Regions from separate parts of the Kangiella sp. M94 genome, predicted to be linked through region 1. Evidence: riboswitches for the same ligand, from Rfam matches in the RefSeq annotation. Region 1 holds a riboswitch; the other holds the start of a gene.
The links. A riboswitch is a leader RNA that binds a small molecule or an ion and turns the genes downstream of it on or off. The one in region 1 is predicted to bind thiamine pyrophosphate.

Region 1 (4,428 bases):
GACTAATGATCCTATCTGACGATAGAAGACGGGATGTTCCAGTTCTTTGATCAACTCCGGATATAACTGCATTGAGCGACTACCCAACTCAAAGATCGTGGGCTCGGCCATTTCAAGCTCAGCAAGTGGCGATAAAATTCCCGCTGCTGCAAACGAACAGGCTGCTTCACTGTTCAGTGAGTTTTTATCAAACAGTGTTACCTCATAACCTTTTTTGATCATTTGCCAGGCCAATATACGACCTGCAATGCCTGCACCAACAATTCCGATCTTCATAGCGTTGCCCATTCTCTTGTAAACTAGCCGAGGCTATTTAACCTCGACATAAATCTCTGCGCCTTGTCTTTTAAATTCTGCTGACTTTTCTGCCATACCTTGCTCCACTTTTTTCTTCTCTTCGGCGTAATCTCTGACATCCTGAGAAATTTTCATGGAACAGAATTTTGGTCCGCACATAGAGCAGAAGTGCGCTACCTTGGCAGAGTCTTTAGGCAAGGTTTCATCGTGGAATTCTCGCGCTGTATCCGGGTCAAGACCTAAATTAAACTGGTCTTCCCAGCGGAATTCAAATCGCGCTTGTGATAATTGATCATCGCGGTAACGTGCGCCCGGATGTCCTTTTGCCACGTCTGCTGCATGTGCTGCTAATTTATAGGTGATAATGCCCGTTTTAACATCATCACGATTTGGTAAGCCCAAATGCTCTTTGGGTGTCACATAACAAAGCATGGCACAACCGAACCAACCAATCATGGCCGCACCAATTCCTGAAGTAATATGGTCATAGCCCGGTGCGATATCGGTAGTCAATGGTCCAAGCGTATAGAAAGGTGCTTCGTGGCACTCTTCCAACTGCTTATCCATGTTTTCTTTAATCATGTGCATCGGCACGTGACCCGGACCTTCAATCATCACCTGAACATCATGTTTCCAGGCAATCTTGGTCAATTCACCTAACGTTTCCAGCTCACCAAATTGCGCGGCATCGTTGGCATCGGCCAATGAACCCGGACGTAGGCCATCACCCAGCGAGAAGCTCACATCATAAGCTTTCATGATTTCGCAAATTTCTTCAAAGTGGGTGTATAGAAAGTTCTCTTTATGATGTGCAATACACCATTTCGCCATAATCGAACCGCCGCGCGACACGATACCCGTTACACGGTCAGCAGTTAGCGGCACATAGCGCAACAAGACTCCGGCATGAATGGTAAAGTAATCCACCCCTTGCTCGGCCTGCTCAATTAAAGTATCCCTGAATACTTCCCAGGTCAGATCTTCAGCAACGCCACCGACTTTTTCCAATGCCTGATAAATTGGCACAGTACCAATGGGTACCGGTGAATTTCGCAGAATATAATCACGCGTCGCATGAATATTTTTACCGGTCGATAAATCCATCACGGTATCACCACCCCAGCGCGTCGACCACACCAGCTTTTCAACTTCTTCTTCGATGCTGGATGTTACGGCAGAGTTACCTATGTTTGCATTGATCTTAACCAAGAAATTACGACCAATAATCATTGGCTCTAATTCGGTGTGATTGATGTTGGCAGGAATGATTGCACGCCCAGCTGCGATTTCATCACGTACAAATTCAGGAGTAATTTTTTCAGGCGTTTTAGCACCGAATGGCTGCCCTTTTAAGCGCGCTTCTCTTTCTTTACTTGCGAACTGTTCGAATAAGGCTTCGCGCTTTTGATTTTCACGAATCGACACATATTCCATTTCCGGCGTCACTATGCCCTGACGTGCATAATGTAGCTGAGTGACATTCTTACCCGCTTTTGCTCGAAGAGGCTTGCGTTGCAGCTCAGGATTATGAGTAGCAAAAGCTTTATCACCATCTTCATAACCATTATCAATCGGCTTAACTGCACGACCTTGATATTCCTCAACATCGCCACGACCCATCACCCAGTCACGACGCACTTCCTGCAAACCTTTGCGCACATCAATATCAATACTCAGATCGGTGTAAGGCCCGGACGTGTCGTAAATAGTGACCTTCTCACCATTAGTCAAACTGATTTCACGCATTGGTACGCGAATATCTTTATGCAAACTACCAGGCACGTAAATTTTCTGCGATTTCGGCAGAGGCTCGCGGGTGATTTTATGCTTATTGAGTTCAATCGGATCATTCTTAGCCATTACAGTCTCCACTTGTGACCGACATGACGTTAAGAAGTAATGATAACAGAGCTTTTTTGAGGATCGTCAGCTTGTGACATTACTCTTCCCTACGCCGATGCGAGTCAGATCAGGTTATACGGGTTTGCCATTGCATCTCAGCCCTTAGATTGAATCAGCCTAACAAGCCAACTTTGAAAATCCAAGCGCACCCCGAGAGTAGAAAGAATTATACATGTCTCACCCTTAAAAATCATAGAGGCTTATACAAATATGTATAAAAAAAACGGCATCCTTTCGGTTGCCGCTGGGGAGAATGGGGCCTAGCTTGAGAGTCGCCAGGGCCCCGTGTGGAGAGTCATTTTATTATTATAAGTATCTCAGTATTTTTGAATTAACTTTATTGAATTAATTTTATTGAGAACGGATAGTCATAAACACCACCCTCGCTCGCTTTGATAGCCGCCATTATGGTGACAATAAAGTGGAAAATGATTAGTCCGAATAAAATAGGAATACCAATCAAGATGATGCACAGGATTAATGCCGCACAGTAGGCAATAAACATGGTGATATTGAAATTCAGAGCGCGCTTACCATTCTCTGCAACCAATGGCATATCGTCTTTCTTCAATAACCACACCACCAAGGGACCTAGCACCATGCCGATTACAGGCACTAATGGCACCATAGCTACAAAGGCAGCAAGGTGAGCAAACATAGACCAGGTTTTCTCTTCACCTCTGACGCTTTCAGTACCTAGTACTTCAGCTTCGCCCTCATAGACTCGCTCTTTATGTTCACCACCCGGCTCTGGCTTATTGTCACCAGTGCCTTCAGTTTTTTTATCGTCTTCGTGGTTCATCACTCTTTCCTCTTCTGAAATCTTCAATACGACAACGACCCTTCGTCGCTGCACAAATACAGATTAGCAAAGAGTGATATTTCAAATTGTTACTTTGAGTGATAGGAATTAACGATAAATCACATCTTTCAATTAGTTATTGCTATTTCTTTAAGTTGTTGATATTAAAAGATTTTGATTGTTTGCTCAGAAGGTGTTTTGTGCATGTATTTTGTGCAGGACTCGCAGGCGAGCTCTAAATCAACACTTAACCTATTGAAATTTAAGAAATATAAATTATTTTCATTTTTTTGACTTTCTGCTATTTAGCGACAAAATGGAATAACTCATTGTTCAGCCGTGATTTGTCTTTAAAATCCGGCAACGTGCCACTAACTGTTACCTATACTATCCATTTCTATTGGTTTTCCATTTTGCCGACCGATTTGCCTGAAGTGCTTTTTTGTACTAGTCGCTTGCCGCCAATGAGCTATTGGAGGTTTTGCTTTGATGGGTTACGACTGGCGTCTAACCCATCCTATAAAAACATGTCGATTCCATCATTGTGGTGGCCAATGGAAAAGATGAGAAGTTCTATGCCCCACGTTTATTGCTAACGATTCAGTGATTTCCGGAAAGCTCTTATAGGATGGGTTTACCCAAGGGGGCAGACCCAGCATTTATACGTAACCCATCGTTTGCTTGTTTGATGGTTTACGGCTATCGCCGGGTCTACCCCCTTGGGTATAACCCATCCTATATTCCTCAGCTCAATCAAAGGGGATAAGAAGCAAACCTTTGGCATTCGAATCAACTTGTTATTTCTCTTGTTCTTACTTCTGGTCAAACAAACACATAGTCCGCTTTCTTCAACACTACCAGCGATTCTGCAAGATTTCTTTCTTTTACCAGCAGGTAGTCAGTATCGAAAGTCGAAACCACAAAAACGGGGATGTCTGCATCGGCCAACACCTGACTCAGCCCTGCAATAACTCCAGTTAGGCCAAAATCAAGCGGCCCTTCAACCCTTATCGCTCGCCAATTAAGCTCACTTTTCTGGGCAGTGTCTTTTAGCAAATCACGATTAATAACTTCACAAACCAGCGATAATTCTTCATCGGTTGATGACAAAAACCAACTTCCCTGTAAGTCTTCCAGTTCCATTATTGATAAGAGGCGATGCACATCAAAATGCGCATCCAATAATTTCAAATGCAGTTTTTTATCCATCATCGATCCTCGTCTTTAACATTCACTATGACACTGTCATCCGTTTTCTTATAACGGCTGAACATCTGCTCAATGGTTTCCAAGTCTTCTCGGATTCCTTTCTCTGCCAAAAATTCTTGATTCCACAACTTTGAATAGGAGCGTTCACCCGCATCACAGGCAAAGGTCACGATGGTTTTTCCTGGACCACTCTTTGCAGCGGCAAACAAAGCGCCAGC
Region 2 (4,428 bases), 1.2 Mb from region 1:
TAAGTATTATTGTGTTGAAGATCCGTTGCTAAAAATTAGAATCCCAAAGAACATAGAAGGCATGATTCCTGAGTTCGTCACGAATGATTTTGGAACAGAAAATATCTGGGTTGCCGATGGTTATAGATACGAGGTCACTCCTATTTATCAAGGTAGAATAATTCCTAACCGTTCACGTTATCAATCAGAAGTTTCTATTTTTGGTGAGAGTCGAGCTATTTATAATATAACCTCATATGAAGAAGGAACTGATATACCAATATCTACGGTTTTATATTCTCCTGTGTACGGCATAGTTGCAATTGAGGCACGTTATGCTGGAGACATATACAAAAGTTATTGGCTGAAAGGACGTTGTGGTTATTTAGCAAATGTAGGGTGCGTCGAGACGCACCGATAAACCAACCGATAGCTCCAAGAGCGGTGCGTCACGACGCACCCTACGATACCTATCAAAAGGGTTACAATGAATCTCAATAAAGTAATAATAATCTCTATGGTTCTGTTCACAATAACTTCCTGTAGTTCTATTCCTGAGAGCGGCCCTTTAATTGTTAGAGCAGTGCCGAAGTCTTCAGAGGATACAAGTTGGTATCGTGATTATTGTACTCATGGTCAGCCTGTCAATAATGATACTGTTAGCTATGGTGACTCTTGTCAAAATAACCAGATTCTTCATCATGCCTTTTTATACAAGGTAAGGCTTTCAAATGTGTACAGCGTAGACGGTGATTATTTCGGAAATAATATCTATGCCGGTATGCCTGGTGGCCAAAGAGTCTTCTGGGAGCAAGAGAATCAGAAGGAGAGATATTTCATACTTCAAAGAGCTCCACAGGTGTTTACTAATGATACTCAAATTAGCTTTTTAATGACTCCTGTGTCATACGACAAAAGGTTAAATTGTGTTAGTAGTTTCGGTTTTTATCCTCATACTGACTTCCGAGCGTGTCCAGAAAAAGATTTTCACAAAGGTGATTATGATGCCTGCATACCTATTAACGATGTTTTAGAGCATTTTGCTGATGGTTAGATAACAAAGCCTTGGACATGCACAAACTTGCGAAAAGCGTTGGGTTACGCTTCGCTAACCCAACCTATAATGAAGGGGAAGTAGCCACTAGATCAACAAGGAGCAAAGCATGTCGAAACTTACTAAAGAAGAACAAGAGCGTCGTGTTAAAGAGGCTGAAGCTCGCTTTCAAGAAAGCGTCAGTTATATTGAAGAAGATGACGTTCAGTCAGCTGCCAAGTCTGGTGAGGAGAAAGTTAACGTCTTAGCCAAGGCTGTCCCTAAATCTTTAAAATCACTTTGGTCTGATATCAAGCTGCTCATAGGCGTTATTAAGGATTATTCATCCGGTGAATATAGGGAGATTCCATTTGGTACTATTGCTGTCATCGCTGCGGCAATTCTATATTTTGTTTCGCCAATAGACGCTATTCCAGATTTCATTCCGGGCATCGGATACATAGATGACGCAGCGATCATTGCTTTATGTCTTCGAGGAGTACGTAAAGACCTTGAAGTTTACAAGGTCTGGAAGGAAAAGCAGGAAATGTAGGGTACTCCTAGGGCAGGATCTGCGTCGATACGCACCAATGAACCAACCGACAGCTCCAAGAGCGGTGCGTCACGACGCACCCTACAGGCAATAGGATTTTTATGTGAGACTGTTTATAACTTTAATATGAGCTGAAAGATATGACTTATAACTTTTCTAACAAAAATGATGTTATCACCATTAGCAACAAGCCTAGTTTGAAAGGTAGGATAATAGGCTTTTCGTTGGTTTTTCTATCCCTTATATGGTTAGCCTATATCTTGTACCAGTTTTGGATTCCTGTATTTGATAGCAAGAATGCTGGAATAGCATTCTATCCAGTCCTGATTATAGCTCTAACAGTTTTTTTCACCTTTAATTACAAGACTATTCATTTCGATCTTAAATCCGATAGCATAATTATTATAAGGCAGTTAATTCGATCAAAGACAATTTATTTAAAAATGGGGGAGGTGATTGGAATTAAATCAGTAAGAAATGACTACTCTTACGGAGGAAATTATAGGAATAGAGAGCATATTTCTCCTAATCATAGTTTTACTTCATACTTGGTCTTGAATTCTGAAAGACAAATAAAATTGTTCCAAATACACGGAAGATTTTGGAAAAAGTATTTTGATTATCTGAAAATTCTTAGAGAGGAAACAGGTATATGTTTATTAGATGGCTGATTTCATTCTCCTTGGTTTTACATATATCTATAATTTTTTGGATATGCACAAACCTGCAAAGAGAGTTGGGTTACGCTTGGCTAACCCAACCTATAAGATCTTAGAGCAGATTCCCTAAAGGGATTCCCTTCGGTTGCCTGAATCTAGTTCAGGCAGGCAATTCTCCAATAATTGCCACTGCATTTCCCACATCCTTGTGGGTCAAATGACTCACCTTTAAGTCCTGTAATTATCCTCCAATCTTTCCATTCGCTGTTTATTTTTAGGCGTGTATAATAGTGAACATTCCCGAGGGGTGGCTTTTAGCCTGAGATGAGGCTCAATGCGGTTTGCTGTTTTGCGACTGTTTGAGCGCCAGACCCTTAGAACCTGATCCGGGTTATGCCGGCGTAGGGACAGGGAGTTCAGAAAATGTGTTGTTTTTTGGAATCTGGCTTTTCTCTTTCTCAGTTTTAAGCCATTCATTGACAGGGATTGAGTCAGCTTAGCTTAACTGCAATTTTCTGTCTTTTCTGTTGTTACTCTGCATACCCCCTAAAATATTGTGCTATGTGGAGTTGTCTTTTGATACACGCTATTCGTTCTTATAAACCTCTTGTTTTGACCAGTTTGCTGGCGATGTCGTTTGGTGCAGTTGCTGATGAGCAGTCGGATGATGAGCTCTTGGATAAAGATCTGGAAACCCTGGTTGTTACCGCTGAACATCTGACTGAGAGTCCTTTGACCCTGCCGTCGAGTGTGACTGTGATTGGTAGCGAGACGGCGCGTAAGAACAATGCTCACCATGTTTCTGATGTTTTTAATTTAGCGCCTAATGTGAATTTCGCGACGGGTGCGTCGCGTGGTCGTTTTATTCAGATCCGTGGCGTCGGAGAGCGCAGTGAATTCGTTGAGCCGGTGAATTATTCGGTCGGTGTCATTGTTGATGGCATCGATATGACGGGTATTGCTGGCGGTGCCTTGATGCTGGATACGCAGCAGGTTGAGATCCTTCGTGGCCCGCAGGGCACACTCTATGGCGCGAATGCTTTGGCGGGTTTGGTCAATATGGTATCTGCCGCACCCGAAGCTGATTTATTGAAAGCTTCAGGTTCCTTTGAGTCTTATAATGGTCGTAGCGCTTCTTTGATCAGCAGCGATCAGTTATCAGATGGCTGGGGCTATCGTTTCGCGGTGGGGCAATACCGTAGCGATGGCTTTACCGACAATATTTTCCTTGGTCGTGATGATACCCAGAATTTTGACGAGTCGAGTATGAAGGCGCGTCTAGTCTATCAGCCAGATGATAGCTTCTCTTTAACCTCGAATCTGATTCTGGTGGATGTGGACAATGGCTACGATGCCTTTAGCCTGGATAATACCCGCCAGACGTATTCCGACGAGCCGGGTCATGATCGCCAGGAAACTATTGGTGCTTCCTTTATCGCTGAATGGGCCTGGGATTCCGCCAAGCTGCAAAGCACCTTGTCTTTTGCCGACAGCGAACTGGATTATGCTTACGATGAAGATTGGAGCCACACCGGGATTTGTGACGGCACGCCGTGCGATAGCGATGACTGGGGTTTTGACTGGTGGTATTCGTCTTTTGATCGCTTCTTGAGAGATAACCGTAATCTGAGCCTGGACGTTAAATTGATTGGTGGGCAGGACTCGTCTGATTCTGTATCTAATCAATCTGTTTCGAATCAGTGGGTTGTCGGCGCTTATTTCCGTGACCAGTCAGTGGATCTGTTGCGCCAATATACTTTCAATCCTGTGGACTTCAGGAACCGATATGACACGAACAACGCGGCGCTTTATGGTCAGCTGGATATTCCGCTGAATAATGACTGGACCTTGGCAACTGGTGCACGATTCGAGCGTCAATCGGCTGATTACAGTGATAACCAGCCGTTTGCCGATGACCGCTCAGAGAATTTCTGGGGTGGTAAAGTATCGCTTGAGTATCAGGCCAGCGAACAGACGATGCTGTATGCCTTGTTGTCGCGTGGTTACAAAGCAGGAGGCTTTAATACCGCGCAGGAGTTGCCGGAATCGCAACGTGAATATGATTCGGAATATATGCTGAATCATGAGCTGGGCGTTAAAGGCTTATGGCCCGATGCCGGTGTAACTTTGCAGGCGTCTGTGTTCTATCAAAACCGTGATGATATTCAGTCTAAGCAATCTTACGTGACGTCGCAGGCTGATGG

Region 2: another riboswitch for thiamine pyrophosphate. It lies ahead of ACYTXU_RS04565 (TonB-dependent receptor); the one in region 1 lies ahead of thiC (phosphomethylpyrimidine synthase ThiC).

Annotation. Positions count from the first base shown of each region.
Region 1 is NZ_CM142903.1:2,750,086-2,754,513, reverse strand. Features, by position in the region: gene thiO (glycine oxidase ThiO) at 1-276, opposite strand, end outside; gene thiC (phosphomethylpyrimidine synthase ThiC) at 310-2,157, opposite strand; TPP riboswitch at 2,227-2,362, opposite strand; gene ACYTXU_RS12805 (DUF4870 domain-containing protein) at 2,537-3,001, opposite strand; gene ACYTXU_RS12800 (ACT domain-containing protein) at 3,824-4,213, opposite strand; gene ACYTXU_RS12795 (cysteine synthase A) at 4,210-4,428, opposite strand, start outside.
Region 2 is NZ_CM142903.1:1,000,420-1,004,847, forward strand. Features, by position in the region: gene ACYTXU_RS04550 (hypothetical protein) at 1-400, shown strand, start outside; gene ACYTXU_RS04555 (hypothetical protein) at 467-1,033, shown strand; gene ACYTXU_RS04560 (YkvA family protein) at 1,143-1,565, shown strand; TPP riboswitch at 2,518-2,650, shown strand; gene ACYTXU_RS04565 (TonB-dependent receptor) at 2,801-4,428, shown strand, end outside.